Exiguobacterium sibiricum 7-3: one gene and its partner. The protein of the gene in region 2 interacts with the protein of the main gene of each other region in a pairwise test. Links are inferred from orthologs where the notes say so. Each region holds a gene or a part of one and is shown on either strand. Other genes may lie near its edges.

What was found.
Region 1: the proteins of ftsZ (region 2) and rlmN interact in binary tests that used the Escherichia coli proteins (3 or more experiments, as listed by UniProt). The link is inferred for Exiguobacterium sibiricum 7-3 from one-to-one orthologs.

The regions. Positions count from the first base shown.
Region 1 is NZ_KK211190.1:75,344-91,696, reverse strand. Bases 5,439-8,249 are described here. They hold rlmN (23S rRNA (adenine(2503)-C(2))-methyltransferase RlmN), read right to left. Parts: upstream 7,476-8,249; coding sequence 6,402-7,475; downstream 5,439-6,401. Other genes in these bases: P402_RS0101420 (ABC transporter permease subunit), read right to left, coding at 7,620-8,249; P402_RS0101430 (DEAD/DEAH box helicase), read right to left, coding at 5,439-6,269. Also shown: P402_RS0101460 (DUF817 domain-containing protein), read right to left, coding at 1-639; P402_RS0101455 (YczE/YyaS/YitT family protein), read left to right, coding at 739-1,458; P402_RS0101450 (MarR family winged helix-turn-helix transcriptional regulator), read left to right, coding at 1,614-2,063; P402_RS0101445 (nitroreductase family protein), read left to right, coding at 2,079-2,714; P402_RS0101440 (nitroreductase family protein), read left to right, coding at 2,769-3,404; P402_RS0101435 (NAD(P)/FAD-dependent oxidoreductase), read left to right, coding at 3,480-4,790; more of P402_RS0101430, read right to left, coding at 4,824-5,438; more of P402_RS0101420, read right to left, coding at 8,250-8,426; P402_RS0101415 (ABC transporter ATP-binding protein), read right to left, coding at 8,423-9,304; P402_RS0101410 (methyltransferase), read right to left, coding at 9,345-9,977; P402_RS0101405 (heme oxygenase), read left to right, coding at 10,062-10,394; P402_RS0101400 (uracil-DNA glycosylase family protein), read left to right, coding at 10,543-11,283; molecular chaperone HtpG, read right to left, coding at 11,336-13,201; P402_RS0101390 (hypothetical protein), read right to left, coding at 13,282-14,154; P402_RS0101385 (SDR family oxidoreductase), read left to right, coding at 14,300-15,121; P402_RS0101380 (ArgE/DapE family deacylase), read left to right, coding at 15,293-16,353.
Region 2 is NZ_KK211190.1:1,093,943-1,110,333, forward strand. The notes cover bases 3,973-6,821. They hold ftsZ (cell division protein FtsZ), read left to right. Parts: upstream 3,973-4,742; coding sequence 4,743-5,900; downstream 5,901-6,821. Other genes in these bases: ftsA (cell division protein FtsA), read left to right, coding at 3,973-4,703; pgeF (peptidoglycan editing factor PgeF), read left to right, coding at 5,983-6,759; P402_RS0106480 (YggS family pyridoxal phosphate-dependent enzyme), read left to right, coding at 6,746-6,821. Outside these bases: murD (UDP-N-acetylmuramoyl-L-alanine--D-glutamate ligase), read left to right, coding at 1-1,237; murG (undecaprenyldiphospho-muramoylpentapeptide beta-N-acetylglucosaminyltransferase), read left to right, coding at 1,234-2,328; P402_RS0106460 (cell division protein FtsQ/DivIB), read left to right, coding at 2,390-3,169; more of ftsA, read left to right, coding at 3,399-3,972; more of P402_RS0106480, read left to right, coding at 6,822-7,417; P402_RS0106485 (cell division protein SepF), read left to right, coding at 7,619-7,942; P402_RS0106490 (YggT family protein), read left to right, coding at 7,945-8,217; P402_RS0106495 (YlmH family RNA-binding protein), read left to right, coding at 8,217-8,990; P402_RS0106500 (DivIVA domain-containing protein), read left to right, coding at 9,017-9,538; ileS (isoleucine--tRNA ligase), read left to right, coding at 9,826-12,561; lspA (signal peptidase II), read left to right, coding at 12,634-13,107; P402_RS0106515 (RluA family pseudouridine synthase), read left to right, coding at 13,108-14,031; bifunctional pyr operon transcriptional regulator/uracil phosphoribosyltransferase PyrR, read left to right, coding at 14,275-14,805; P402_RS0106525 (uracil-xanthine permease family protein), read left to right, coding at 14,857-16,173; P402_RS0106530 (aspartate carbamoyltransferase catalytic subunit), read left to right, coding at 16,312-16,391. UniProt on the Escherichia coli protein: Essential cell division protein that forms a contractile ring structure (Z ring) at the future cell division site. The regulation of the ring assembly controls the timing and the location of cell division.

The DNA of each region.
Region 1 (16,353 bases), 1.0 Mb from region 2 along the record:
CACCCATCCCTTAAAAAAGGTCACGATGTTTTCCGCCAGCCAGATGAACCAGGCAATTAAACCAAACGAAAGAACGAGCGGCATTCGGTAGACAGTCTCATCCAGACGGAAATAGACCCAGGACTTATAAAAGACGAGAGCGACAAGTCCCATCAAAATCCAACGGAAATCAAACAACCAATGATGGGTAAAGAAGTTGGCGTACACGAGCAGACCGGTCGCTAAAGCAAACAGAGGCCGGGGAAACTGTGTGATACGGAGATCAAACCGACGGAATGCCTGACAGATGTAGCTAGCGACACTCGCATACATGAAGCCGGCATAGAGCGGAACACCAAATACTTTGCTGAAGGCAGCTTCCGGATAACTCCAGGACCCAACCTGGACTTTAAATAGCTCAAGTCCGAGTCCAATCGCATGAAAAATTAAAATCAATTTAAACTCTTCCTTTGATTCATAATGCGTGACAAGTAGGACGATTTGCACGAGGAGACACCAGATTAAAAGCAGATCATAGCGGGCAATCGGTTCCGCCGGTAAATAACGGGATGCAGCAAGTGCCAGGAAAATCGCGACCGGGAACACGCAACAGATGGCTTCAAGATATGTAAAACGGATCAAATGGCGGATTTTTCGCATCGACTGACCTCCTTTTCATTAGTATACGAATAAGCAGGACGGATTCCCTCCATCTCAGGATGGAAAATAGCGGATTCGCTTTAGTTTCATCCATCAAACATGGTACAGTTAATGAATCAATTTGATTTTGAAACGAGGTGTCTTCCATTCATGAAGCAGACCATTCACACATCTTGGCTGTTACGTTCTGTCCTGAAATGGGCATTATTTTTATTCGGTCTTTTTTTACTCGCTGTCGGTTCATCGATGATGATCACGGCACAACTCGGCGTTTCGACTTGGGACGTTCTTCACCTTGGTCTTCAAAATAAAACGCCGTTTTCCGTCGGGACGATTATCCTTCTCGTCGGTCTGTTGTTGGTGTTTGTCAAATATTTAATCGACCGGATTACACCGCAGGTCGGCACACTCGTCAACGCGATTTTTGTCGGGGTTTTCATGAACCTCGTTCTCGGTTCAGGCCTCCTGCCCTCATTTTCTTCCCTGTGGCAGAATACGCTTTGGCTGATTGCCGGCATCTTCATCATCGGGATGGGCGCAGGACTGTACGTCGCTGTCGGCTACGGAGCCGGACCAAGGGACGGACTGACCCTGACGCTCGCTGAACGGTTCGGTACGTCCATCCGGATGATGCGGACATTTATGGAGATCACCGCTTGCGGCATCGGTTGGCTGCTCGGAGGACCGGTATTCTTCGGAACGATTTTATCGATTTTCTTGATTGGTCCGTTCCTTCAGTTTTGGCTGGGTCATTTCCGTCGGATGATTGCTGCGATTGATGCCGGAACGATTCCCCGCAAACAACAAAAAATCAGTTAAGTCGTCTGACTCGATACCATTTCACGCGAAATGGTATCTTTTTTGTACAGATGAAGCATATTAGTTGCAGCATGAAAGTAGACACGTTATATTCGTTTACATATCAATCTTTGATACGTCAAGGATTTTTCGAACGAAGGGAAGGATGTGATGAATTGAGTATTTCCTGTACTGAAAAGGGACGACTGATTTATGCACTCGTCTCCGTCAATAAGACGATTGCTCAAAAATTTGATCTTTGTACGGACGGCTTCAGTCAAACCCGGATGGACTTATTAGCCCAACTCGAGGTCGATACGACAATCAGTCAAAAAGAGTTGCAACAACGGGTCAATGTTGATAATGCAGCTGTGACACGACATTTAAAACATCTTGAAACGAACGGTATGATTGAACGTGTCCGTTCCGCAACAGATAACCGCGTCATTCTCGTTTCACTGACGCCAGAAGGTGCAACCCGGATTACACGGTTACGCGAACAAAAAGACGAATTCCTCGAGCAGTTGCTTGAAGGATTCACGACAGACGAACAACACCAGTTGGCACAGATGATGCAACGAATTGAAACGAATGCCCTCACCTTACCTAAAACAACCGTTAACTAAAAAGGAGACTTTCAAATGACTACACAAACTACAACTGATTTCATGGAAATCGTTAAAGGACGCCGCTCGATCCGTAACTATGACACAAACGTTAAGATTTCAAAAGAAGAAATGACACAGATCCTTAAAGAAGCAACACTTGCCCCGTCTTCTGTCAACATGCAACCATGGCGTTTCCTCGTCATCGACAGTGCAGAAGGAAAAGCGACGCTTGCTCCACTCGCTAAATTCAACCAAGTCCAAGTCGAGACATCATCTGCTGTCATCGCGGTCTTCGGTGACATGAACGCGATTGATCAACTCGAAAATATTTATGATACAGCAGTCGCACAAGGGCTCATGCCGCAAGAAGTCCGTGATCGTCAAGTACCGGCGATTCAAGGCATGTACGAAAGCGTACCAGCTAGCGCACTCAAAGACAGTATCTTGATTGATTCAGGTCTTGTCTCGATGCAATTGATGCTTGTTGCCCGTGCACACGGTTATGATACAAACCCAATCGGTGGTTATGAAAAAGATCAAATCGCGGAAGCATTCGGCATGGAAAAAGACCGTTACGTACCAGTTATGCTGTTATCAATCGGAAAAGCAGTCGACACAGGATACCCGTCGGTTCGCCTGCCGATCAACGACATCACAGACTGGAAATAAGCAGTACCCGTACTAACCAAAAATAGAGAACAAACAAAAAGGGAGATTATTACTATGACAACTCAAACAACTACAGACTTTATGGAAATCGTTAAAGGACGCCGCTCAATCCGCAACTACGACACAAACGTCAAGATTTCAAAAGAAGAAATGACACAAATCCTTGAAGAAGCAACACTTGCTCCGTCTTCTGTCAACATGCAACCATGGCGTTTCCTTGTCATCGACAGTGCAGAAGGAAAAGCGACGCTTGCTCCACTCGCTAAATTCAACCAAGTCCAAGTCGAGACATCATCTGCTGTCATCGCTGTCTTCGGTGATATGAATGCAGTCGACAGCATCGATACAATCTATGATATGGCTGTTGAAAAAGGCTTGATGCCGCAAGAAGTCCGTGACCGCCAAGTCCCTGCCATCAAAGGTTTCTACAGCCCGGAAGATACAGATACACTTCGTGACAGCATCTTGATCGATTCAGGTCTCGTCTCAATGCAATTGATGCTTGTGGCACGTGCGCACGGTTATGATACAAACCCAATCGGCGGCTATGAAAAAGATCAAATCGCCGAAGCCTTCGGTATGGATAAAGACCGTTACCTTCCTGTCATGCTTCTTTCCATCGGGAAAGCAGTTGACGCTGGTTACCCATCGGTTCGTCTGCCAATCAACGACATCACAGACTGGAAATAATCACAAGCAACCGACCGGATTCCTCAACAGGAATTCGGTTTTTTTGTATACTGACCAAAAGGAGCTGGTCAAATGATGTATGATGTCACGATTATCGGTGCCGGTATCGCTGGAATCTTTTTAGCCCATGAACTGATGGAACAGGGACAGACGGTTCTATTGATTGATGCCGGAAAACCACTTGCGCAACGGACGAAACAGGAAGCCTACCTCGGTTTTGGCGGACTCGGTAAATCAGAAGGAAAATACAACTATTCTGCCGGATTCGGAGGTGAACTCGCCGAGAAACTTGGAGCAGAGACGACGCTCCGCCTGATGCAACAAGTCGATGCGCTCCTTTGCCGCTACGGAGCAGATGAAGTCGAGTCGTACTCCACGTCTAATCCCGTTTTAGCTAATCGGGCAAAAGTTGCCGGTCTTGAGACAATCGAAACGACGGTCCGGCATTTAGGGACATCACTATCGGAACGGATTTTAAGACAGCTCGAAGCCGCACTTCACCAATACGTTACCTTTCGTTTTGAGACGGCTGTTGCGACAATCGAACAGCAAGCGGACGGATTTCTGCTCACGACTGAACACGAAACATTTTCGAGTCAACGCGTCGTCTTCGCGACCGGACGTTCCGGTACGACCTGGATGCAGCAACAACTGCAAACGCTTGGATTAGTTCAAAATAAAACCCGTCTCGACCTCGGCATCCGGATCGAGATGGAGGAAACGGCATTCCGGACACTGTTACAGGATACATTCGAAACAAAATTGGCCTATGCGTCAGCAGCCGGAACGGCGGTCACGTACTGCATGAATCCGAAAGGACGAATCATACGCAAACATCAGGAGGGTCTCGTCATGCCGGACGGTCAGAATTTTCGCGAACAGGAGTCCGGAACGACCAACTTGAACTTCACGCTGTTTTTACCGCGTTATTTTGCGACACTCGGAGAAGCGAATCACTATGCCGCTTCCGTCATCGGACGCATCAACCAAGGGACGGACCGGATTGTCGTGCAACGGCTTGATGATTTGCGTGCCGGTCACTCTACACAGCCACATGCTCTCGTTGAAAATAAAGTCAGACCGACCCTGGAAGCGACACCCGGAAATCTGATCGAGGAAGTGCCCGATACCGACATCACGGTCTTGTTGGAATTTCTGGACCGACTTGAACACCTTCTCGAGACGCCACTCTCTCCGGATACGTTACTGTACGGTATGGATGGAAAATTTTATGCCCCGGTGTTGTCGACGTCTCCTGTCTTTGAAACGGATATCCGAGGATTGTATGCGATCGGTGATTGCTCCGGTGTGACACACTCGCTGTCGCAAGCAGCTGCGAGCGGACTTCATCTCGGACAGCACCTGACACAAAAACAGCCGTCTTAAGAGAGTGATATCTCTTTAGACGGCTGCTGCCATTTATTTTTTGAACGCTTCGTACACTTTCAACTGTTTGCCTTTGACTTTTGTCGTCTTCATCGCGCGTAAGACAAGCGGACCTTTTCCATTCAGGATTTCCACGTACGTGACGGTATCCTGAATCGTGATGATTCCGATATCTTGCGCGGTCATGCCTTCGATTTTCGCAATCGTTCCGACGAAATCAACGGCACGCAGTTTCTTTTTCTTCCCGCCGTTAAAATACAATTTCATGATGCCGGCATTGAGCTGTTCCGTTTTCGAAGCCCGGACGTCAGCTGTCGTTATTTTCTCTTCAAACGCATCCGCTGTCCGAATCAGTTCCTTTTCAGTCGGTGCTTGGCGTCTTTCAATGGCCTCACCGCGGTACTGTTCGACTTCACGCAGACGACGCATATCCGACTCCGTCACTAAACTGATTGCTTTTCCGAGTGCTCCGGCACGTCCCGTCCGGCCTGTCCGGTGGACATAACTTTCCTTTTCGACCGGCATGTCATACTGGATGACGTGTGTGATGTTTTCAATATCGATGCCCCGTGCTGCGACGTCTGTCGCGACGAGGTAACGGAACTCACCGGCACGGAAGGCTTTCATGACGGCGAGACGCTCATCCTGTTCCATGCCACCGTGAATTTTTTCAACCGGATAATCCATCGAGGCCAACCCTTGTGCGACGAAATCGACGTGTTCTTTCGTCCGGCAGAAAATCATGCATCGGTCTGGATTTTCGACGACCGTAACGTCTTTGAGGACCGCAAACTTCGTTTTATCGGTTACCGTAATGTAACTGTGTTCAATTTCTGCGATTTCCGTTGCCTTTGTCATGATTTCGACTTCCTTCGGTGACTGCATGTAACGGTCACTCAACTGATGGATGTCCTGCGGGAACGTTGCCGAAAACAGCATCGTCGTCCGCTGTTTCGGCAATTGTTTTAAAATCGTATCGACCTGATCGAGGAAGCCCATGTTCAGCATCTCGTCCGCCTCGTCAAGGACCAGATATTTCACTTTTTCAAGCGACAACGTGCCCCGCTCCAAGTGATCGAGCACACGTCCCGGCGTTCCGACAACGATGTGTGTCTTCTGTTTTAATTCTGCGACTTGTCCGCGGAATGGTTGTTTCCCGAACACAGCTGTCGCTTTAATTCGTTTATAACGACCGATGTTCATGACATCTTCCGTGACTTGCAGGGCCAGTTCGCGCGTCGGTGTCAAGATCAACGCCTGTGGTTTGTTTTCTTCCCACTCGACGAGCTCACAGAGCGGAATCCCGAACGATGCCGTCTTCCCGCTGCCGGTCCGTGATTTGACGATGATATCTTTTTCCGACAAAGCGACCGGAATGACTGCTTGTTGGACATCGGTCGGTGTATGGTAGCCGAGCTGTTCGATTGCTTCTAGAATCGGTGTACTGAGCTGAAAATCAGTGAATGGTTTTTTAGACATAAGAATACCTCATTTATTTTATAGTTTATGTGTTGGTTCGATGAATGAATCAGACGTGACCTCTCATTATGCGCTACTTTCGACAGAACGTCAAAAGAGCTTCCCGTCAGAGTGACAGGAAGCTCCACTTGCTTATTTTGCTGCGACTGTATCTTTTTTGATTTGTTTACTGCGGAGCTGACCACATGCCGCATCGATATCCGTACCGTGTTCAAGACGGACACCACAGTTGAGACCGTTCTTTTTCAACGTGTCGTAGAATGCTGAAATATCTTCTGACGTACTGCGTTGGTATTGACCGTGCTCGTCAACCGGGTTATACGGAATCAAGTTGACGTACGTCAAATGACGTTTGTCTTCGAACAATTTCGCAAGCTCGATTGCTTGGGCTTTCTGGTCGTTGACACCACGTAAAAGGATGTACTCAATCGTGATTTTCCGGTTCGTCGTCTTAACGTAGTAATCGATGGCAGGCATCAATTTCTCGAGCGGAATTGCACGGTTGATTTTCATGATTTGTGTCCGAAGTTCGTTGTTTGGCGCATGTAATGAAATCGCCAAGTTGACTTGAAGTTTTAAATCTGCGAATTTGTAGATTTTGTCTGCGAGTCCACTTGTCGAAACCGTGATGTGACGCGCACCGATCGCAAGACCGTTATGATCTTTGATGACGTTCAAGAAATCGACCATGTTGTCGAAGTTATCAAACGGCTCACCGATACCCATGACGACGACGTGGCTGACACGCTCTTCTTTACCGACAGCATCGAGGTGATGCTGAACGTTCATGATTTGCTCGACGATTTCTCCAGCCGAGAGATCACGGCTCTTCTTGATCAAGCCACTTGCGCAGAAGCTACAGCCGATGTTACAGCCGACTTGTGTCGTGACACAGACAGACAAACCGTACTTATGACGCATCAAGACCGTTTCGATCAAGCTGCCGTCATATAATTTGAAGAGGAACTTGATTGTTCCATCTGCTGATTCTTGCTTGACGGCTTCCGTCATTGAATTAATCGCAAAACTCTGATCTAACAACTCAAGGCAATCCTTGTTGACATTCGTCATTTCTGCGAAAGTAGTGACACGTTTACGATACAACCAATCCCAGACTTGTTTTGCTCGGAACGGTTTGTGACCTTGATGCGATAACCATTCAGTCATCTGCTCAAGTGTTAATCCATAAATGGATGGTTTATTCATTAGTGAGACCTCATTTCTTTTTCCAGAACTATAACATTCCTTTATCTTAGTAAAAATCAGCCGCTTACGCAACGTTCAAATCCTAAATGTTCACTTTCTGTAAATTTTCTTGTCCACTTTGGCTTATTTTTTGGTCTAGTCGTGTCAAATCGACAAACTTCGTTTCCGAAAACTGACAAAGGCTCCGAGATGGAACAACACACTGATACTCGCTAACAGCAGGAGATGTAAAAAGAAGTGCTCGGTTCCTTCTAATAATTGCTGTGTATTAAACAGGCTGAAAATCGAGCCGTAACGCATCCAGTCCGTTTTTTCACTGAGACCGGCTCCGATCGTCAGGACAATCGACAGCACGAGTACACTGCCGGCAATCGAAAAGGCACGTCGTTCATCATCAAATAACGTGGCGATACACAACGTGAACCCTCCGATGGCATACAGTAGGAAGAGTGCGTTTACTTGAAAGCGGACCAGCGTCATACCGTCAATTGAAACCCCGGAAACAAACCAGTCAGCGAGCAGTAAAACGAACGTATTGCATAACACTAGGCATGTACTCGCGACGAGCATCACAATCATCGCCGATGCTGTATATTGGTGACGCGTAATCGGAGCTGCGAGGTATAAAATCAATTCTCCGTTATCAATCGGCCGTGCGAGCAGTCGTGCAGCAAGCGATAATAAGAACAGGGACGCGATGATTTGAAAAATCAGTCCGTAATAATTCCCGCCCAGTAAATCGAGCACGTTATTAAAACCTGTCACTTTATCGTATTGGAAGGCTTTTAAAACTTCCGGTGGCAGTGCTTGGAGCTTTGCTTCCAGCAATCCCGTCTTCATCATCGAGGGATAAAGTGCGGCAAGCATCAATAGATACAGACTCGTCCCGACCGCGTATGCGGTGATTGGTTTCCCGTTATGCTTGAGTAAGGACCAAACGATCGTCATCATGATGGTTCCTCCTCACTATAATAATGTAAGAAGACATGTTCTAAATCATCTGCTGAAGTTTGAATCGCCCGTACATCATATTCGGTTAAAAGACGGATGATTTGATTCAGCGTCTGTTCGTTGCTCGTGAAAAAAGAAACATGATTTTGAACGCGTTGACTTCCGATTTGAAGTGCAAACCGTTCCGCATGTGCTTCCAGACCAAATTCAATCGTGTACTGTTTCCGGCTCGAACGGACCAACTCATGGATGTCTGACTCGATGATGATTCGCCCTTCTTTAATCAATGCTGCCCGATCACACGATTTTTCCATCTCCGGAAAATGATGTGAACTCATCAAAATCGCTTTTCCGCGCTGCCGTTCGTTGTCAATCAAGCTTAAAAAATGTTCCTGCATCAAGGGATCGAGTCCACTGGTCGGTTCATCAAGCAGATAGACCGGAGCATCCTTCATGAAGCAGCCCACTAAGGCCAACTTTTGTTTCATTCCTTTCGACATCTTCCGAATTTTCGTTTTCGTCTCGAAGGGAAACTGTTCCAGCAACGCCGATTGACGTTCCGGTTTGCTTTGATGGAGTTGTTGCATCAAATGCAGGACCTGTTCGCCTGTAAAATCACCCGGCAAATTAATCTCCCCCGGTAAATAGCCGACAATTCGTTTTACATCCTGTGATTGGTTCCAACAGTCATATCCACCGATGGTCGCATGACCGGAATCTGCTTGAATCAGGCCCATCAATTGACGGATTGCCGTTGATTTCCCGGCTCCGTTCGGTCCGATAAAACCAAACACCATACCCGGTTCGACCGTGAAACTGACATCAAATAAACCTCGTTTCGGCGCAAATTCTTTCGTCACGTGCTGTAAATGAATCATCCGAATCGCCTCACTTTTTGGGGTGCTTGCCGTTAGTACCTTATACCCGTTTTGGTACTTCTTGGGACAGATCCACCCGATAAATCACGAATCGTTCGTCATGATTTTTTTCAAAAAGTTCTTTCAGACGGACTTCTTCCACCTGTTCAAAAATCGTTTGATTCTCTAAATAATATCGGTATTCGTCTGCCGGGTAATAGAGAATCAAATCCACCGGACGCGGATGCCGTTCAACGGATGCTAAGATTTGATCAACGACCTTCATAAAGATCTGGACGGAAAACGGATTAAAAAAGTAACATTTCGTGACATCATCCGGAATCGGATAGGCTTCCGCATACGTATGTTCAAAACGGATACTTCCCCGCCGTCTCTTCATCTTTTTCATGTAGGTGACTTGATTCATAAGGGCATCTTCATAAAATTGTCCGTTCATCTCAACACCGATGACGGAACAATCAAACCGGTCATGCAGATAAAAGTTCAATCGCCCTTTTCCGCATCCAAAATCAATTACCGTATCCGTATAATCGAATGGATAGACAGCACACAATTCTTCTAGCGCCGCATAAGGTGTCGGTTCATACCGGTTGTAATGGCTGAACGCATTGTAAAGGTGCTGAATATCAATCGTCTCGATGCGTAACCGTTCTTCGTACTCTTTTTCATTCATATTTGATTCCTTCTTTCAAGCATTGTTGGTTTCATCGTACTATACTATGGATGTACGCATTTCATTCTAAAGGGGGACTATCCAATGATCGTCGTTACGAATCGGATTAAAGTCAAAAAAGGAATGGCAGCAGCACTCGCACCACGTTTCACTCGTCCAAGTGGTCTTGATACGATGGAGGGGTTTGTCCGTGTCGAGGTTCTCTTGACGCAAGGACTCGACGAACATGATGAAATGAACGTCAACATGTACTGGGAAGACATGAAGCATTTTGAAGCTTGGCGCAACAGCGATGACTTTAAAGCTTCTCACAAACGTCCGGAACAAAAAGACGGTAAACAAGAGGAATCACCGATGCTCGGCAGTGAAATCATCACGTATGAAGTAGCTTCTGTCAAAGAACGCACTTCTTCATAACTCATTTTAGAACAGCCTTGCCTCCAATTTGGTCGCAAGGTTTTTTTAAACCTTAAGAGACCCCTTACTATATTGATATGGGTTGAAATTGTATATAATACCATTATTTGTTATCATAGGTCCAATACAGAAAGAGAGAGGACTTATCATGCTGAATTCATTATCGATTTTTGAACAGGCCATCCGGGCCTTACCGATTGATCGATCCTTGACGCGCCAGGACTTGTTCATAGACGGTTTCCTATTACAACAGGAGCAGGAATTATCCGTTTACTATTCACCGATCGGAGAATATATCAATCGCTCTGCCAAAATAGTCTTCATTGGTATCACACCAGGATTTGAACAGATGCGGCTTGCTTATGAAGAAGCGGCTGATGCCTTCCACCATGGTGCCACAATCGAAGAAACATCAAAACTCGTCAAATACAGTGCCAGTTTCGCCGGTCCCATGCGGCGTAATTTGACAGCGATGTTAGATGAACTTGAACTACATCGTCTGCTGAATATTGCTTCAACCGCCACGTTATTTCATACAAATCAGGAACTGTTGCACACCACTTCAATTCTGAGACATCCTGTTTTTTACCGGGATAAAAACTATACGGGACATCAACCAAAAATTGACCGGACACCGCTGTTGCAACATTACGCTTATGAGCATTTCGCAGCGGAATTGAATCAGTTAACCGCCCCTGTCATTCTTGTCCCATTCGGACGTGTCGTCGAGTCAACTGTCCGGACATTGCTTCATCAGGGACGGATCAAAAAACATACCGTATTGTTCGGTTTCCCGCATCCTTCTGGTGCAAATGGACATCGGAAGCGACAGTTTGAAGAAAATAAAGATTATTTGATGAAGCAGTTGTCCTCCTATTTCGGTAGCTAAAAAAATCCTAGTGCACAATTGATGCACTGGGATTTCTTCATTTTATGAAAGATCAGACCATCAATGCGCAGACTTCGTTCGCAAACGCAACCGGGTCTTCAATCGGTAAACCTTCCATCAACAAGGCTTGTTGATACATCAACTTCGTGTACCGTTCGAATTTCGGACGGTCTTCTGCATAAGCCGTCTCAATTGCCTGGAACACATCATGCGATGTATTCAATTCCAGGATTTTGACGGCTGCGATGTCCTGGTTATTTGGCATCGCTTTGAGGATTTTCTCCATTTCGATTGAGACCGCACCATCCGTTGCAAAGCAGACCGGATGTGATTTTAAGCGGGTCGAGGCTTTGACTTCTTTGACTTTTCCCGCGAGTACCTCCTGCATCGCTTTAAACATCTCGACTTGTGTCTCGGTCGTTTCCGCCTGTTCCGTCTGCTCGATGCCAAGGTCACTGCTCGTGACGGACTTAAACTCTTTTCCGTCATAGTTGAGAAGCATTTGAATCGCAAACTCATCAATTTCTTCCGTGAAATAGAGGATATCGAATCCTTTATCTTTGACGAGCTCGGATTGCGGTAACTTATCCAAACGGTCTGTGCTTTCACCTGACGCGTAATAGATGTATTTCTGCTCTTCCGGCATGGCAGCGACGTACTCTTCGAGTGTCACTAGTTTTTTCTCTTTTGCCGAATGGAACAGAACAAGATCTTTTACCGTATCTTTTTGCATGCCGTAATCGTTGTAGATGCCGAACTTTAATTGACGGCCAAACGCTTGGTAAAACGTCTCGTATTTTTCCCGGTCGTCACGCAGTAATGCTTCCAGCTGTGTCTTGATTTTGCTTTGAATATTCTTCGCAATCAATTTCAACTGGCGGTCGTGTTGCAGCATTTCACGCGAGATGTTGAGCGACAAGTCTTCTGAATCAACCATTCCTTTGACGAAGCTGAAATGATCCGGTAGCAGATCACTGCATTTTTCCATGATCAATACACCGTTCGCATACAGTTCAAGTCCTTTCTCGAACTCTTTTGAATAATAATCAAACGACGGTTGCTCCGGAATAAACAGGATCGACTGGTAGCGGACGGCTCCGTCGGCACTGATGTGAATGTGTTTGATCGGTGCATCGAATCCGTAACGTTTCTCCTGGTAGAAGTTACGGTAATCTTCATCCGTCAGCTCCCGCTTATTTTTCCGCCAGATCGGCACCATGCTATTGACCGTTTTCATGACCGTGACCGTCTCTGTTTCGTCTGATCCGTCAACCGGACGCTGTTCTGTTTCCGCCATCTCAATCGGATACCGGATGAAGTCCGAGTATTTCTTGACGATACTCCGGAGACGAGACGGTTCTAAGTACTCATCGTAGTTCTCGTCCTCTTCGTTTGCTTTGATGTGAAGGGTGATGTCTGTTCCGACCGTCTCTTTTTCAACCTCTTCAATCGTATAGCCGTCGACTCCGCGCGACTCCCACTTGTAGGCGACGTCACTGCCGAACGGTTTCGTCACGACTGTCACGGTGTCGGCGACCATAAACGCGGAATAGAAACCGACACCGAATTGTCCGATGATGTCATGACCGTCCTTTGATTCATTTTCTGCTTTAAAAGCGAGCGATCCGCTTTTCGCGATGGTTCCAAGGTTTTCTTCCAGCTCGTCCTTTGTCATCCCGATTCCCGTATCCCGTAGAATCAGCTGGCGTGTTTCTTTATTTGGTTCAATCGTAATTTTGTAGGCTTCTTTGTCGAACGTAATCGTCTCGTCCGTCAACGCTTTGTAGTAAATCTTATCCATGGCGTCACTGGCGTTCGAAATCAACTCACGTAAAAAGATTTCCTTATGTGTGTAGATGGAATGAATCATCATTTCGAGCAATCGTTTTGATTCTGCTTTGAATTGTTTCGTTTCCATTTTCGATACCCCCTGTTTTTTAGCACTCTATAAGATAGAGTGCTAATTCATTTCCATTATTACGGATACAAAAACGGCTGTCAATCCTCCAATTCATATAGTGCATCAAGTTTTTGCCGCACCTGCCGCCCGATATCACGCAATCCTTTTGTCGAACCGTATGTCCCGTGACTCCTGCCCTTTTCGTCAGGACGACTGCCGAGACCAAGGAACTGTTCGCTTGGTTTAAAGTGAAGTCCGATGACCGGAATCCCGAATTCAGCGGAGTAACCAATTTCGACGAAGGCATCCGGATAATCGGTCAAAGCGACGGGGTCTTGCCACGTGATGCTTGGATCCAGTTTCCGAAAACGGTCCGTGTGCTCGCGTCCGAGCAAAATGATGCCATGCAGGGAAAACAACGGCAGCAGCTTTTTCAAGAAAGTTTGTCCAAAGTCCGTCTGTTCGAGATCCTGTCGCATCGCAATTGTCCCCATGTAGCGTCTGGTCGGAAACGGAAAAAAATCCGTATGAATGACCGGAAGGAGAGCGTCATCATAAAAGGACGCACCGAATCCATTTAGGAACCCTTCCAGTTTTCCACCCTGTTCTTTTCCGAACCATGTCTTATAGACATCCTTTTGTTGAAAATAGTGCTTAAACTTGTGGATTGTTTGTTCAACGTGTTGCTCCGTTAGATAGGTCTCTAAAGACATATCCGACTCGAGTAAAAAGAATGGACCCGTCGAATCAAAACGCAGCGTTCCATCCTTCTTTAAAAACTGTCCCGCTGACGGATTCGTCGCAACCGTCAACCAACTCTTTTTTGTTGCATCACCGAACCATAAGACGGGTGTCGTTCCTTCAATTAATTCCTCTTTCATCGGTCCATTTGCTAACTCGATTTGATGCTGAACGGCTTCTGTTAAGAGTTTTTTTGCTAGTTTGAGTTGTTCTGATGTCAGCGTTCTCATTCCTTTCGTGTTGCGCTTTCCTGTTTGAGTTGTTCCCGTTCCTCCAAAACGTTAGACAGTTTAATGGGTTTAGTCCGATTGACGTAGGGAATATTTCATAAGGTGAAGCACAACATCGGATATTATTTTTAGGAGGAGATTTTTTATGAAACGACTTGAAAACAAAGTAGCCGTCATTACCGGCTCAGCCACAGGAATCGGTCAAGCGACAGCACTTGTCTTTGCAGAACAAGGAGCGACCGTCGTCTGTGCGGACGTCAATCTTGAAAAAGTACAAGGAACTGTTGAACAAATTGAGCAAGCAGGCGGAAAAGCAGAAGCAGTTCATGTCGATGTCTCACAAGTCGACAGCGTGAAGCAACTCGCAGACCACCTACAATCTACATACGGAACGGTTGATGTTCTGTTCAACAATGCCGGGATTGACCAACAAGGCGGGAAAGTCCATGAATATCCAATCGAACTGTTTGATCAAATCATTGCAGTCGATTTACGCGGGACGTTCTTAACGAGTAAATTCGTCATTCCATTGATGCTGAAAAACGGCGGATCGATCATCAATACATCATCGATGTCGGGACGTGCAGCCGATTTGAATCGTTCAGGCTACAACGCGGCAAAAGGCGGTATCGCCAACTTCACACGCGCGATGGCGATTGATTATGCCCGCGACGGCATCCGCGTCAACTCGCTTTCACCGGGAACGATCGAAACACCGCTCATCGATACGCTTGTTGGCGGAAAAGAAGAAGAACAAGGAAAACAGTTCCGCGACGCCAATGCTTGGATTACACCACTCGGGCGTCTCGGTAAACCGCGTGAGATGGCGACGGTTGCCCTGTTCCTGGCGTCAGATGACAGTTCTTACGTCACGGGTGAAGACATCACGGCTGACGGCGGCATCATGGCCTATACGTGGCCGGGTGAAATGTTAATCGACGACAAATGGAAAACAGACGCGGAATAAACGGCTTCGGTTTTCTGTTCAGCACGGTTCCTGAATCAGGAATCGTGTTTTTTTTGTTCATTTTCAAACGATTGAAGTTTAAGAAATTCAGTTCTTTTAAATATTTTGGGCATTCGTTTACCTCACGCAACTGCCTGGAAACGGGAACAGAACAGTAAAGGAGGAGAAAATATGCTTACAGAACCGATTACTTATTTGCAACGCTGTTTACAAATCCCAAGTACCAATCCACTCGACGGGGAAGAGAACGTCGCAACCTATGTCTATGAGTTATTGACATCCCACGGCATCAAAACCGACTGGATTGAAGTATCACCGAAACGGATTTGTCTCGTCGCCACGATTCAAGCCGGTGCTTCCGCCACTCATCCGAAAACGATTGGTTTCTCCGGTCACCTGGATACGGTGCCGGTTAAAATTAGTGAATGGACAAAAGATCCGTTCGGCGGTGCAATCGAGGAGGGACGGATTTACGGACGCGGTGCTTCCGACATGAAGTCCGGCGTCATGGCGATGGTCAGTATGATGATTGAATTAAATCAACGCGATGACTTGCCGAACCATCTGAAATTGTTGATTACATCCGATGAAGAAAACGGCATGACCGGAGCCCGCCATTTAACGGAACGTGGTGACGCCGATGATTTAGACGCCCTCTTGATCACGGAACCAACGAGCGGTTATCTCGGCTATGCCCAAAAAGGTGTCGTCGGTGTTGAGGTATCGTGTACGGGAAAAAGTGCTCACAGCTCTTCGCCCCAACTTGGTAAAAATGCCATCGATGATTTATATCGGGTTATCCGCGAAGTGAAATCCGACCGATTTACAATCACCAATCACAGTCACCCGGACCTTGGTCCGGTCGTCGCTTCCATCACATCAATCACAGGCGGTGAAGGACCAAACGTCATTCCGAGCCGGGCTGCATTTTATATGGACATCCGGACGATTCCGGGATTCGGACGGGAGCAGGTCTTGCAGGCGCTCGAAGAAGTCAACCAACGCCTGCGTCAACAGGACGACAGCTTCTCGATGGAAGTCACGGTCATCAAGGACATCCCCTCCTGTGAGACGGACCGGAACAATCCGTTCTTAAAAATTGTCGCGGACACGATGGAATCAATCCGACAGCAGCCGACACAGCGCGTCGCGATTCCTGGCGGGACAGACGGTGCCATGTTCAGCCAGGCGGCACGAAGCTTCCCGATCGCGGTGGCTTCGTTCCACGATTT
Region 2 (16,391 bases):
CGATGGGGGGACTCCTTCGGAAAATGACGTACAAACGCTTGAATCCTTGGAAGTCGAAACGATTTTCGGAAGTCATCCGTTATCCTTACTGGATGGAACAGAATTAATCGTGAAAAATCCGGGGATTCCCTATCAGATTCCGTTGTTACAGACGGCAATTGAGCGTGGTATTCCGATTTGGACAGAAGTTGAACTGGCATACCGTTCAACGAAAGCAGATTGGGTAGCGATTACTGGATCAAACGGTAAGACAACGACGACGACACTTGTCCATGAATTATTGAAACAGGGTTCAAGACGCGTTCATTTAGCTGGAAACATTGGCTTCCCGGCAGTTGAGGTTGCCCAGCAGACAGCTGCAGATGATGTCATCGTCATCGAGTTATCCAGTTTCCAATTAATGGGGATTCAATCATTCCAACCAGTCAGTGCAGCATTCTTAAACTTGTCGCCGGCGCATCTTGATTATCACGGAGACGTAACGTCGTACGCGGCAGCAAAAGCACGGATTTTCTCAAACATGGATGAAGCTGGACGACTTGTCGTCAATGCGGATGACGAGGAAGTCATGCGATTGAGCGAAACAGCGGTGGCGGAACGATTGACGTTTTCACGTCGTCAACCTGCCTATGCACATGTCAAAAACGGTATCATCTTCGTCGGTCAGACAGAAATTCTTCCCGTCAGTGAACTGGCGCTCGGTGGTGGACATAATCTCGAGAACGTCCTGGCCGCCTTAACATTGATTGAACCGTTTGGGATTGCCTTAACGGCGATTCAAGAAGTTTTGCGGACATTTGGCGGAGTAGCACACCGGACAGAATACATCGGAGAGTTTGCCGGACGAAAAGTTTACAATGATTCAAAAGCCACGAACAATGTGGCGACGGAAGCGGCATTATCTGGTTTTCACTCGTCTATCATCTGGATTTGCGGCGGACTCGAACGCGGTGCAGATCTGACACCGTTAAAAAGTGCGATGACCCATGTCAAACACGTCATCGGACTCGGTGAGACAGGTCAACGCTTCGCCGATCTAGCGGCCGATCAACAAATCGCTTCGACAGTAACGCGTGAGATGGAAGAAGCTGTTGTCACAGCATTTGATGTTTCGAAGCCTGGCGATATCATTTTACTTTCTCCGGCATCAGCCAGTTGGGATCAGTACAAGACCTATGAAGAGCGTGGCGAACATTTCATCCGTTCTGTCCAGAAAATAGGAGGGATGTCAAAATGAGAATCGTAGTTTCAGGTGGAGGAACAGGCGGACATATTTATCCCGCATTGGCCATGATCCGAGAAATTGAACGTCGTACGGCATGTGAAGTGTTATACATCGGTACTGAGAATGGACTCGAAGCGGACATCGTCCGCCGGGCAGGCATTCCGTTTGAATCAATTAAAATTTCAGGACTACGCCGTTCCTTGTCGTTTGAGAACGTCAAGACCGGTTTCCGTTTCATGAAAAGTGTTGTCCGCGTCCGAAAACTTCTGCGGGACTTCCAACCGGATATCGTTGTCGGAACAGGTGGTTTTGTCTGCGGTCCCGTCCTATACACGGCAGCGAAGATGGGGTATAAGACGCTTGTCCATGAACAAAACAGCTTACCTGGAATCACCAATAAATTCTTGGCGCGGTATGTTGACCGGGTGGCTCTGTCCTTTAAAGGCTCTGGTCACCATTTCGGTAAAAACGAAGGAAAAACGATTCTAATCGGAAATCCCCGGGCTTCGGAGGTTGCGATGTTGCAAATCGATCCGATCGAAGAAAAACAAAAATATGGTTTTGAACAAGAACGTCCTCTGATTGTCGTGTACGGCGGTAGCCGAGGTGCGCCGGCCATCAATAAAGCGGTCGTCGAAATGATTCCTAAGTTATCAACAACTGACTGGTCGTTGTTGTTCGTCACAGGACAGGTTCACTACGAAGACATTCAGACTCAGTTAGGAACATTACCGGACCGGATTCAATTACGTCCGTTCATTTACGATCTGCCGTTGATTTTAAAAGCGAGTCAACTGGTCATCTCGCGTTCCGGAGCAAGTACATTAGCAGAATTGACGACACTTGGTTTACCGAGCATTTTGATTCCGAGTCCTTACGTGACGGAAAACCATCAGGAAGTGAACGCGTCATCACTTGTCGAGACAGGAGCAAGTCTTTTGATTCGCGAATCCGAATTGACGGGAGACCGGTTATTCGATGCTTGTACGAAGGCGATTGCCAATCAAGCCAGCATGTCAAAAGCATCGCTCGCACTCGGCATGCCAAATGCGGCAAGTGATTTAGTCGATGAATTATTACGGTTGATTCAGCAAAAAAACTAAAGCATTGCAGGAATAGACCGATAAGGTACTGAAATTAAACATAATGGAGGGAGAGGCTTACGTGAAGGAACAACAACCGGCAAGCCAGCCGAAGATGGATACGACTGTCCGCAGCTTAGAAGATAAAATTCCATATGTCCGTGAGCAGCGTCGGAAAAAGGCGAACCGGCGTTTAATCTATGTCCTCATCCTGATCGGTCTATTGATTGGTGTCGTCTTCTATCTTCAATCGAGTTTCTCGCGTGTCGCGACGTTTGACGTCACAGGCACCGTGAACGTCAAGAAGGAAGACATCATTCAAGCATCACGTATTAAGGTGAAGGAGACACATGCTTTCAATGTGTCGGAAGAAGCCGTGTTGGAACGGATTGAAGATGTCCCAGGTATTCGCGAAGCGACGATGAAAAAAACATTTTTACATCATTATGAAGTTGACGTCGTCGAAGAAAAAGAGATTGCGTATGCCAAAGATAAACCGGGCGCCCGGATTGTCTTAGCGGACGGGACGATTATTCCCGGAAAGTCGAAGGAAGAATTGTTTGATGCACCGATTCTAACAGGATTTACGGATCAATCCTTGCGACGTCTGACAAAGGAACTTGTCAAAATCGAGCCGAAAGTCCGGAGCCGGATTTCGGAAATCGTAGCCAATGATCAGACCGACAAGGGTGGATTAAAGTTATTCATGACCGACGGAAATACCGTCTTATTGAGTACATCGGCTTTTTCTAACTCGTTGAATGAATATGTCAAGGTCATTTCTGCTTTGCCAAAAGGAAAAACAGGAACGATCACCATTGATGGAGGAATCTATTTCAAACCATATAAAGGTAAAAAATAGAAAATAACACCACGGATTTGATGGGTTTGACAAACGTTTGTTTTCATTAGTAAGAAAGCGGAGACATCGTCATCAAATCGTAATCTATTAGATGGGTAAGTTAGACAATAACTTCTTTTCGTGAGGTTTTTTATAGTGTAGACTTAAACGAGAAGAAGATTGTCTCGATTCCTGTAAATATAAACAGGGACGATAGGATTAGTATTATGAAAGTGGAGGTGTCACTCCCATGGAAACGAAAGGTACGATTGCCGCACTAGATATTGGGACATCGGAAGTGAAACTCATCGTCGGTGAACTTCTAGGCGGAACACTGAATGTCTTAGCGGAAGGGTCTGCACCATCTGCAGGCGTCAAGCGAGGTGTCATCGTCGACATCGATCAAACAGTAAATGCCATTAAACAAGCGGTTGCAGAAGTGGAGCGCACACTCGGCGAACCAATTGGTGAAGTATATGTAGCAATTTCCGGTGAACACATCCAAGTCAAGGATTGCCAAGGGATGACATCAATCAAAGGGGAAGACAACGAAATCACAGATGACGACGTGAAAGATGTTCTTCACTCAGCCATGGTGATGCGGATTCCAAACGAATTGAGTGTTGTCGATGTGTTACCTAAAACGTTTACTGTCGATCAGCAGACGGAGATCACGGATCCACGTGGCATGATCGGTTATCGTTTAGAAGTGACAGGGAAGCTGATTATCGGAGCGAAGACGATTCTACATAGCATCAAACGTTCCATCGAACGAGCTGGTTTAGAACTTGCGGGGTATGTGCTGGAAAGCTTAGCCGTCTCACGAATCGCAGCTTCGATTGATGAATTAGAACTGGGTGTCGGGATCGTTGATATCGGACATGAAACGACCACTCTTTCAATTTACGAAAAAAACGATCTAGTTTACTCAACGACACTTGCGTACGGTGGAGATCATCTGACACGCGATTTGACGTATAAAATGAATTGTAAATATCAAGATGCGAAACTAGCCAAAGAAGAATATGGCGTCGCGTTGGAAGCTTTAGGTGATCCAGAAGAAAAAGTCTCATACGTGACAATCAACGGGGAACACCGTTTCGAACCACAGACGGAGATTGGCTTTGTCCTTGAAGCCCGTCTGGAAGAGATTTTCGAAATGATTCAGAAGCGGATGACACAAGCTGGGTATGCACAAATGAACAGCGGAATCATTCTTTGTGGTGGTAGTTCTTCCTTACCAGGAATTGACCAGCTCGGTAAGCGAATCTTTAAGCAAAGCGTGAACGTGTATCAACCAGCCAGCTTAGGGATTCGTCATCCGAAGTATGCTGTCGCTGCTGGGATGTTACGATATGTTCTATCACGCAGTGCCGTTTCGAAGTCAGGGTTTGACCGTGCGGACGAAAAGGGAATAGCCGCACAAGGCCGTGAGCAAGAGGAATTACTTGCACATCCTTCCCAACCTTCAGTACGCGAAGAGCGACCACAGAAGGAACAGCCTCCAAAAGAGCGAAAGTCATTCAGTAGTTTCTTTGAGAAATTTTTCGGCTAAATAAAAAATTATCAGTAAAAAAAATAGGGGGCCCCTTTTATGTTGCATTTTGATGAAATGATGGACCAAGTAGCTAAAATCAAAGTCATCGGAGTAGGTGGCGGTGGATCAAACGCTGTCAACCGAATGATTGAACATGGTGTCCAAGGCGTAGAATTCATCGCTGTCAATACGGATGCACAAGCATTAAACATGTCACAGGCAGATGTAAAACTTCAACTCGGAGCAAAATTAACACGTGGTCTTGGTGCCGGAGCAAATCCGGAAATCGGTAAAAAAGCTGCCGAAGAAAGCCGCGAACAGTTGACAGAAATTTTGTCTGGTGCCGATATGGTTTTCGTAACAGCAGGAATGGGTGGAGGTACCGGAACAGGTGCTGCACCGGTCATCGCAGAAATTTCTAAAGAAATCGGTGCATTGACAGTAGGTGTCGTGACAAAACCTTTCATGTTCGAAGGCCGTAAACGGATGCAACATGCTGTTTCAGGCGTGCAGAACTTTAAAGAAAAAGTCGATACACTCATCGTCATCCCGAATGATAAATTGCTTGAAATCGTCGATCGTAACACGCCGATGCTTGAAGCATTCAAAGAAGCCGATAACGTTCTTCGTCAAGGTGTACAAGGGATTACGGACTTAATCGCCGTTCCTGGTCTCATCAACTTGGACTTCGCGGATGTTAAAACGATCATGACGGAAAAAGGTTCAGCATTGATGGGTGTTGGTGTCGCAACCGGCGAACACCGTGCAACGGAAGCTGCGAAAAAAGCGATTTCGAGTCCATTGCTTGAAACATCGATCGAAGGGGCAAAAGGCGTCTTGATGAACATCACCGGTAGTGCAAACTTGAGCCTTTATGAAGTAACGGAAGCAGCTCAAATCGTCCAAAGCGCTGCGGATGAGGAAGTCAACTTGATCTTCGGATCAGTCATCAATGACAACCTGGAAGACGAAATCATTGTTACGGTCATCGCAACGGAATTCGAAAACGAACCACTCGATTTTGAAATCCCATCAGCACAAGAGATGATGAAAAACTTGCTCAAGAAAAAGCAAGCAGCGCCATCACCGGTAGCTGAAGAACCTAAACCGCAAGTCGAAGAGACACCTATTAGCTCGAACCAAGAATCAGCAAAAGGGTCAGATGTCGAAGAGACGATGGATATTCCTTCTTTCCTTCGCCGGAATAATCGTTAATCCGATATTCCAGGGACACGACTGCTAGATCAAGAGGTGTCGCGTAAGCGACACCTCTTTTTTTAAAAAAGGATGGGATGAGATGTTTGGTCAATGGATAAAATGGGATACGCCGACAGGAACTGTTCGTGCAGCGTTTACGACAAAGTTCTCAGCACCTCATGGCAAGGGTAACTTAGGACTGCACGTTAAGGATGATCCGGAAGGCGTCATCAAAAATCGTGAAGTCATCGTCCGACAACTGGAGTTATCTCTTGAAAACTCAGTTTGGGCTGAACAAGTGCACGGCAATCATGTAGAGCAGGTGACGACACTGGAGTCGGGTCGTGGAGCCTCTGATTACGAAACAGCAATCAAGGGAACAGACGGACTGGTGACGACAGATTCAAATGTTTTATTGATGATGCTGTTTGCTGACTGTGTGCCGCTCCTTTTCTGTGATCCGCGGACAGGTATCATTGCAAACGTTCACGCCGGTTGGCGCGGAACAGTCGCTAACATCGTAGAAGCCACACTGACAAAGATGGAACAAGCGGGTGCCGACCGTTCTTCGATTCAGATGGTCATCGGTCCGTCGATTCGTGAATGTTGTTATGAAGTCGATGGACCGGTTCTTGAAGCGGTGGATCAACTAGGTCTTGAAGAGTCTCCTTACATCAAGAAAGAAGACGGGAAAGCCATGTTATCCCTTCAAAAAACGAATGCCATGTTAGCCGAGCGTAGTGGTGTCGGCGATGTGCTCGATACAGGAATCTGTACGAACTGCCAGGCGGAAGACTATTTCTCATATCGTCATGGAGACCATGGTGGACGGTTTGCCAGTTTGATTGTAAAGGAGTCTCTCGATGTCAATTTCTGAAAATGTACAACATGTCCGACAAAACATGAAACAGGCGTATGAAAAGACCGATCAAAAAAAGCAGGTACAATTGATTGGCGTGACGAAATCAGTGTCAAGTGAAGTGGCAGCGGAGCTGCTTGAAGCGGGTATAACGGCACTTGGTGAGAATCGTCCGGAAGGGCTGACCGACAAACAAACGGTCTTAGGGCGTGAGGCATGTGAATGGCATTTCATCGGAACGTTGCAGACTCGTAAAGTCCGACAAATCATTGATCGGATTGATGTGTTACATTCCTTGGACCGGTTACATTTGGCGGAAGAAATCAATAAACGTGCGAAACGGCCAGTCGATTGTTTTATTCAAGTCAATGTCTCCGGTGAAGAATCAAAGCAAGGAATTGATCCGGGAGATGTCCATTCATTTTTACATGAAGTGGGGCAATATCCGATGGTCCGTGTGATCGGGTTGATGACGATGGCTCCGTTGACGGAGGACGAGCAACTGCTCCGTTCGGTCTTTCACTCGCTTCGTGTGCTGCGGGATGAAGTGGCGGCCCGCCATTTACCGCACGCACCGTGTACGGAGTTATCAATGGGCATGTCATCAGACTATCAGATTGCCATTGAAGAAGGTGCGACATATGTCCGAATCGGAACAACTTTAGTCCAATCATAAATGGTCTAGATATACGGAAGGAGAATCGATATGGGATTCAAATCAAAAATGCAAAATCTATTTCTCGGTAACACAGACGATTTAGATGAACTCGAATATGAAAATGATGCTACAATAAATAAAGGTAGAGGTGCATCACAGCAAGAATATGATGAGTATTACGAGGAATCTACCCCGAGTGTTACTCAAAAGGAGGACCATGTGAGACAATCGAACATCGTACCCATTCATACAAAAAAGACAAAATCACAAGTCATTCTCAGTGAGCCGCGTGTGTTTAACGAAGCACAGGAAATTGGCGAACACCTTCGTCAAAATCGGGCTGTCATCGTGAACATGCAACGGATGTCTAAAGATCAATCGCGCCAAATGATCAATTTCTTATCAGGTGTCGTGTTTGCTCTTGATGGAACGATTACGACAATCAGTCAAAACACACTCCTCTGTGTACCGAACAACGTCGAGCTGGCTGGAAGTATTTCAAATCTGCTCGGTGAAGATGATATCAACCATAAGGGGTGGTAAGCATGGATTCGCAAGTCATGTACGCAATCGGTCGTACACTCAGCACGTTACTTCAATACTACAGCTACGTCATGATTGCCTATATTTTATTATCGTGGTTCCCGAATGCACGTGAATCACGATTCGGTCAAGTTCTAGCGATGTTAGTCGAACCTTTCCTCGCACCATTCCGACGGATTATCCCGCCCATCGGAGGTATGCTTGACATTTCACCTATCGTTGCCTTTCTTGTGCTTAATCTCGCACAGTCAGGTATCAGAGCGATCTTCTTGTAATGAGTGTCTATGATCATTATCGCGGACATGAGCGGGAGTTTGTCGATCTCGTCTTGAATTGGATCGACCATGTCGAAGCGACCTATACGTTTAAAGTGACAGATTTTCTGGATCCGCGCGAACAACAGATTACCCGAGAACTCGTCGGAACAAAATGCGCCCTCTTTTTTGAGGGCGGTTTTGAAGGCGCCGAACGACAGCGTGCGCTTATTGCCCCTGATTATTACGATCTTGATGCCAACGATTTTGATATTGCCATTTATCGTATCCATTATCCCACTAAATTCGTGGAGCTCTCGCATCGCCAGGTGACAGGCACATTGCTGAATGTCGGATTAAAGCGCGGGAAATTCGGTGACGTCGTCATCCAGGATCAACTCGTTCAATTTGCCGTTGCGAAAGAAGTAGCTTCTTATATCGAAGCAAATGTCGATCGTGCGGGAAAAACAAAGATTCGGTTGTCGCTCGTGGATTCAGAAGAACAGTTGAAGATTAAGGATCAAGAATGGCAAGAAGAACTGGGCTTCGTCAGTTCGCTCCGTTTTGATACGGTTGTCAGTGAAATCCTTGGTTTTTCAAGACAAAAAGCGCAAAGCCTGATTAAACAAGGTGAAAGCAAAGTGAATTATAAAATCGTCGAAGATCCAAGTTTTTTATTGGAGGAAGGCGACTTACTCTCACTTCGTGGAACAGGACGTGTCAAGTTGATCGCCGTACTCGGCTCAACAAAACGGGATCGGATTAAATTGCAATACGGTCTGCTAAAAGGATAACCAACAAGCTGAGGGAGGATTTCATCATGCCATTGACGCCACTTGATATTCACAATAAGGAATTTACACGGAAGTTTCGCGGCTATGACGAAGATGAGGTCAATGAATTTCTTGATCAAGTCATCAAAGATTTTGAATTGTTGCTCCGTGAAAACCGTCAACAGCAAGAAGTCATTCAAAATATGCAGTCTCGTGTCGATTACTTCAGCTCGATGGAAGAAACATTAAACAAGTCCATCATTGTGGCACAAGAAGCGGCAGAAGAAGTCAAAGCCAATGCGACGAAAGAAGCGAGCTTGATCGTCAAACAAGCGGAACGAGAAGCTGAACAATTACAAGATGCGGCACAACGTCGAGCACAACGGACCGATTTCGAAGTTGAACAGATGCGTAAAAAAATCGAACTGTACCGGAATCGTTTCAAAGTGTTGATTGATGCACAGATGGAATTGTTGACGAGTCATGACTGGGATGCATTCGACAGTTCGACCCGGGGTGCGCTTGACGAGATTCCTGCAGTTGCGTATAATGACGACGATGTCATATAAGCTAAATCAATGAGAAGGACACGTCTTTTATCAGGATACTGTCAGCGAATCGGGGACTGGTGCGAGCCCGATCAGAGAATGAAAAAAGATATCCCCTTTGAGTGCGGGACTGAATGTTTTCAGTAAGCTCCGCCGTTTCGCCTCCGTTATCGGGCTCTTAAGTGGTAATCTGTTTGTTAGGATTGCTAGTAGGGTGGTACCGCGAGTTCAAGCCAAATTCGTCCCTATCAGGGGATGAGCTTGGCTTTTTTTTGTACGTAAAATACAGACAAGTGAGGGAATGCCAGATGGAATACAAAGATACGTTATTGATGATGAAGACGGAATTTCTAATGCGAGGAAACTTACCGAAACGTGAACCAGATATGCAGGCACGTTGGAACGAGATGAATCTATATGAAGCAGTTCAAGAAAAAAATGCTGGGAAACCGGCATTCATTCTACACGACGGTCCTCCCTATGCAAACGGGGACATCCATATGGGGCACGGATTAAATAAAGTCTTAAAAGACATCGTCGTCCGTTACAAATCAATGAACGGATTCCGTTCTCCGTACGTACCGGGTTGGGACACACACGGACTTCCAATCGAGACGGCTCTTCAAAAAGCGGGTGTCGACCGGAAATCGATGTCGGTCGCAGAATTCCGTGAACTGTGTGCGAAATATGCACTCGAGCAAGTTGATCATCAACGTGAACAATTCAAGCGCCTTGGTGTTCTCGGTGACTATGACAATCCATATATCACGTTGCAACCGGAATTCGAAGCAGCACAAATTCGTTTGTTCGGCGATATGGCCAATAAAGGATATATCTATAAAGGGAAAAAACCGGTATACTGGTCGCCGTCATCGGAATCGGCTCTTGCAGAAGCCGAAATCGAATACCAGGATAAACGTTCTGCTGCCATCTACGTAGCGTTCCAGGTCATGGACGGAAAAAATATCTTGGAGCCGACGGATCATTTCGTCATCTGGACAACAACACCTTGGACAATTCCGGCAAACCTCGGAATCTCAGTCAGTGGCGAGTTGACCTATGCACGGATCGAACACGAAGGAAAAGGCTATATCGTGGCCGAGACACTCGTACCGGAAGTCATCGAGGCATTGGGCTGGGAAGATGCTACGGTGGGTCGTATCTTCAACGGGGCCGACTTTGAGTACATCAAAGCGAAACATCCACTCTATGACCGGGAATCACTTGTCATGCTCGGCGATCACGTCACGGCAGAAGCGACGGGTGTCGTTCATACAGCACCTGGACACGGGGAAGATGACTTCAGAATCGGTCAAGCTTACGGTCTGGATATCCTTTGTCCGGTTGACGACAAAGGGGTCATGACGGCAGAAGCTCCTGGTTTTGAAGGATTATTCTATGAAGATGCCAACAAAGAAATTGGTGTGGCATTGGAAGAAGCCGGTGCTTTATTAAAACTGTCATTCATCAAACACTCGTACCCGCATGACTGGCGGACGAAAAAACCAGTTATCTTCCGGGCGACACCACAGTGGTTCGCTTCGATCAAAGATTTCCGGGCTGAAATCCTCGACGAAATCAAAGAAGTCCAGTGGGTGCCGGAGTGGGGCGAAACACGTCTTCACAACATGTTCAAAGACCGTGGCGACTGGGTCATTTCCCGTCAACGCGCGTGGGGTGTCCCGTTGCCGATCTTCTATGCAGAAGATGGTACGGAAATCGTCACACCGGAAACAATCGACCATATCGCGAATCTGTTCGCTGCACACGGATCAAACGTCTGGTATGAACGGGAAGCCGTTGATTTGTTACCGGAAGGATTCACGCATCCGGCAAGTCCGAACGGGATCTTCAAAAAAGAAACGGATATCATGGATGTCTGGTTCGATTCCGGATCATCACATGCCGGTGTTCTTGCTACACGTCCGGAACTTGAGCGTCCAGCTGACTTGTATCTAGAAGGTTCTGACCAATACCGCGGATGGTTCAATTCGTCCCTTTCGACAGCTGTCGCAACGACAGGGAAAGCACCATACAAAGCCGTCGTCAGTCACGGGTTCGTCCTTGACGGTCAAGGCCGGAAGATGTCGAAATCAATCGGAAATACGATTGCCCCAATCCAAATCATGCAACAGTTCGGAGCGGAAATTCTTCGTCTCTGGGTCGCTTCTGTCGATTATCAATCGGACGTCCGTGCCTCGATGGACAACTTTAAACAAGTATCAGAATCATACCGGAAAATCCGCAATACGGTTCGGTTCTTGCTTGGAAACCTGGATCAGTTTGATCATACAGCGCATCGAGTTGCGTTTGCTGACTTGCCGGAATCGGATCGCTTCATGCGGACGAAACTGGATCAACTCGTTGGCAAAGTAAAAGCAGCGTATGACGCCTATGACTTCATGGCCGTGTACCAGTTATTGCATAACTTCTGTGTCTTGGACTTGTCTTCGTTCTATCTCGATTACACGAAGGATATCTTGTACATCGAAAAAGAAGATGCACCAGCGCGTCGTGCCGTTCAAACGGTCATGTACGATACGGTCGTCACATTGTTACAACTGATGGCACCGGTCTTACCGCATACAGCAGACGAAGCATGGGAATTCGTTCCTGGCGTCGAGACGGCAAGTATCTTCCTGACGGATCTTCCGGAAGCACCGGAAGTAACGGAAGAGGGTCTTACGCTGATTGCGAAATGGAACAGTTTCCTTGTCTTCCGTGATGATGTCTTGAAAGCACTGGAAGAAGCACGTGCTGAGAAACTTGTCGGGAAAACGCTGGAAGCGAAATTAGAATTGGCACCAAATGACGAAACGAAAGCATTGCTTGCGACAATCGATCATCTTGAGCAGTTGTTGCAGGTTTCACAGATTGAGTTCGTCGCTTCGGCGGAGAAATCATATGGGACGACAGGTATCACCGTTCTCAAAGCAGACGGCGAAAAATGTGAACGCTGTTGGACATATTCGACTGAGCTTGGACAAGATCCGGCTCATCCGACACTTTGCCCACGTTGTACTGAAGTCGTCAATTCTTTATAATGAATCAGGGAGGGGCAGCTACGGCGACTTCGTAGCGGTCCCTCATTATTTTTGGATGTGGAGGAAAAAAGAATGTGGCTTTACTTAGCGATTGCTGCTGTACTCGTCGGAGTGGATCAATTGACGAAATGGATCGTCGTCCAACAGATGACGATTGGTCAAGCGATTGAGATCATTCCCAATTTCTTTTATTTAAATTCATACCGGAATCGTGGCGCTGCCTGGGGGATGCTTGAAGGGAAGTTTGGATTTTTCTTCGTCATCACGCTGGTCGTCGTCATTGGGCTGATTTATTTTCTTTACAAAGAAGGCACAAAAAACAAAGTATTTGCTTGGAGCGTCGCCTTATTACTCGGCGGAGCGGTCGGGAATTTCATCGACCGGATGGCACGTGGAGAAGTCGTCGACTTTTTTCATTTTTATCCGTTCGGGTATAATTTCCCGATATTTAATGTGGCAGACGTCAGTTTGACGTTTGGGGTTATTCTGATGCTGATCAGCGTCATGTTTGAAGAGCGTTTGACTAAGAAGGGAACGATTGATTAAATGAATGAACAAAATGAATGGGCTGTTAAAGCCAATGGTGCTACCGGTCGAATTGATAAATGGTTAGCAGAACAACAAGATTGGTCACGGTCACAAGTCCAGGATTGGTTAAAAGCCGGTCATGTCGAAGTCGACGGACGAATCGTCAAACCGAACTATAAGATGTCCGGCACGGAAGAAATCCTTGTCCGGATTCCAGAAGCAGTCGAGCTTGAAGTTTTACCGGAAGATATCCCGCTGGATGTCGTGTATGAAGACAGTGACGTCATTGTCATCAATAAACCTAAAGGTATGGTCGTGCATCCGGCAGCGGGTCACGTATCCGGAACACTCGTCAATGCGTTGCTCCATCACTGCCAGGATTTGTCCGGCATTAATGGCGTCAAACGTCCGGGAATTGTCCACCGAATCGATAAAGACACATCAGGTCTCTTGATGGTCGCTAAAAATGATTTGGCCCATGAATCACTGGCACAGCAATTGAAAGACAAGACGACAGAGCGTCTGTACATCGCGCTTGTCCACGGCGAGATTCCGCATGAACTGGGAACAATTGAAGCACCGGTTGGCCGTGACAAAAATGACCGTCAACGGATGACTGTGACGGATAAAAACTCGAAAGCGGCTGTGACGCATTTCCGTGTCCTTGACCGTTACGAAGGGTTCACTGTCGTTGAATGTAAGCTCGAGACAGGACGGACGCACCAAATTCGTGTCCACATGCGTTACATCGGTTTCCCGCTTGCCGGAGATCCGAAATACGGACCACGGAAAACGATGAAAATGAACGGTCAAGCGCTTCATGCTGCTGTTCTTGGATTCAAGCATCCGCGGACTGGTGAGATGTTACATTTCGAGGCACCGTTGCCGGAAGAGATGACGTTCGAGATTAGTCAGTTGAAAAAACTTGAATTAGAGTCTTGACGTTTTTCTAATAAAACGGTAGAGTATCACCTAGAGAGCGATGCGAGACATCTGCCTCAAACAACCGGTCGTCCGCGTTGACGATCCTACCCATAGTACACCTTTAAACGAGTCCGGAGAGGCTACGAAAGGGAGACATTTCATTTGTGTAGATACGTGTAGCGTGAGCTGCCCACACTTATTGTCTTCAACAACCTCCTGCGACTTTACGCAGGAGGTTTTTTTTGCAGAAAGGAGCAAGTGATGAAACCATCCGTCATTTTAGATGAAGCAGCAATCAGTCGGGCGCTGACACGCATCGCCCATGAAATCATCGAACGTAACAAAGGAATTGATCAACTGATGATCGTCGGCATCAAGACACGCGGGGAGACACTCGCCCGCCGTCTGGCCCGCCGGATTGAGGAGATTGAAGGTAAGCCGGTCCTGCTCGGTGTCGTTGACATCTCAATGTACCGCGATGACTTATCGAAAAAAAGTCTCGAGCCGGAAATCAAAGGTACGGACATGCCGGAGACGGTGACAGGAAAAATCATCGTCCTGGTGGATGATGTCCTATACACCGGACGCACCGTCCGTGCCGCAATGGATGCACTCGTTGATCACGGTCGTCCGAGTATGATTCAACTTGCTGTCCTCGTCGACCGGGGACACCGGGAACTTCCGATTCGACCAGATTTCATCGGCAAGAATGTCCCGACATCACGTGAAGAACAAGTTGTCGTCGCCTTATCTGAAGTCGATGACGCCGATCAAGTATTTATCAAACGTTAAACACAAATACCTTTAACGTGGTCCAGAGAGACCAGAAAGGGAGTTATCCTTATGAAAACCCACACAGCGATTCTTGATGTACAAGAACGGCCAAAACACCCCCTCCAGTGGCTGATGCTCAGCCTTCAACATGTCTTCGCGATGTTTGGCGCGACGGTCCTTGTTCCGTTATTGACGGGATTAAACACATCCGTTGCCCTCGTCGCAAGCGGAGTCGGCACTTTGATTTTCCTCGCCGTCACACGCTTTAAAGTCCCGACGTACTTAGGTTCAAGTTTTGCTTATATCGTTCCGATCATTGCCGTCAGTGAACGCTGGGGAGTGGAAGATGCGCTTGTCGGCGGAATGGTCGCAGGGCTGGTCTACGGAATCGTTTCTCTCGTCATCACGTATACTGGTGTCGGTTGGCTGATGAAACTCTTGCCACCGGTCGTCATCGGACCTGTCATCATGGTCATCGGATTATCGCTTGCTCCAACGGCCGTCAACATGGCGATGAACGGGGCGGATGGGAAGTACAGCGGTACATTCCTACTTGTCGCCTTGACGACACTTGCTGTGACCTTGCTTGCGATGACGTACTTCAAAGGGATGTGGAGTACAGTGCCGATCCTGTTCGGTATTCTGACGGGATATCTTGTCGCCGTCGCTGCGGGAATCGTCGACTTCACGTCACTGAAACAAGCGAGCTTTTTCCAAATTCCGAACTTTACGGTACCATTCCTAGATTACTCACCAACTTTGAACTGGGCCGCACTTGCGCTCATCGTCCCAGTCACACTGGTCACATTGACAGAACACATCGGAGAACAAAAAGTGACATCACGGATTATCGGGCGCGAGACGCTTCTTGATCCGGGGATGCACCGGACGGTTCTCGGAGACGGATTGGCGAAGACGATTGCCTCAATGCTCGGCGGTCCACCGGTGACGACGTACGGTGAAAACAACGGCGTCATGGCCATTACCCGTGTATACAGTGTGTTTGTCCTCGGAGGCGCAGCCGTTCTTGCCATCAGCTTCGGATTCCTCGGCTATGTCGAAGGGTTCATCAAAACGATTCCGACACCTGTCATGGGTGGCATCAGTATCCTGCTGTTCGGCGTCATCGCTTCGAACGGTCTGCGGACACTCGTTGAAAGTAAAGTTGATCTTGCAGATAAACGCAACCTGACAATCACTGCTGTCATCCTCGTCATCGGAATCGGCGGAGCTGCCTTGAAAATCGGCAACTTCTCGCTCGAAGGCATGGCATTAGCAACGATTTTGGGTGTCCTCCTGAATCTGGTCTTGCCAAAAACGAGTATCGAAGTCGCAGAACACGAACAAGAAACACCACAACCGAAACGAGCAGCTAACGACTTTTAAGACGTTCCAGAGAGAACGATAAAGTGGAGGCCCTTCAGAAACAGATGGCGACATCTGTCTTCTTCAGCGCACCTTCACATCAGAAGGTGCGCTTTTTTGCGGCCCAAAGGAGAGGAAAACATGCAGACACGACAACGGATTGGCCATTTTACGAGTCTTGACGAGCTATCGACAAATGAAATCGAACGATTGATAAAGCGGGGACTGCAACTGAAACA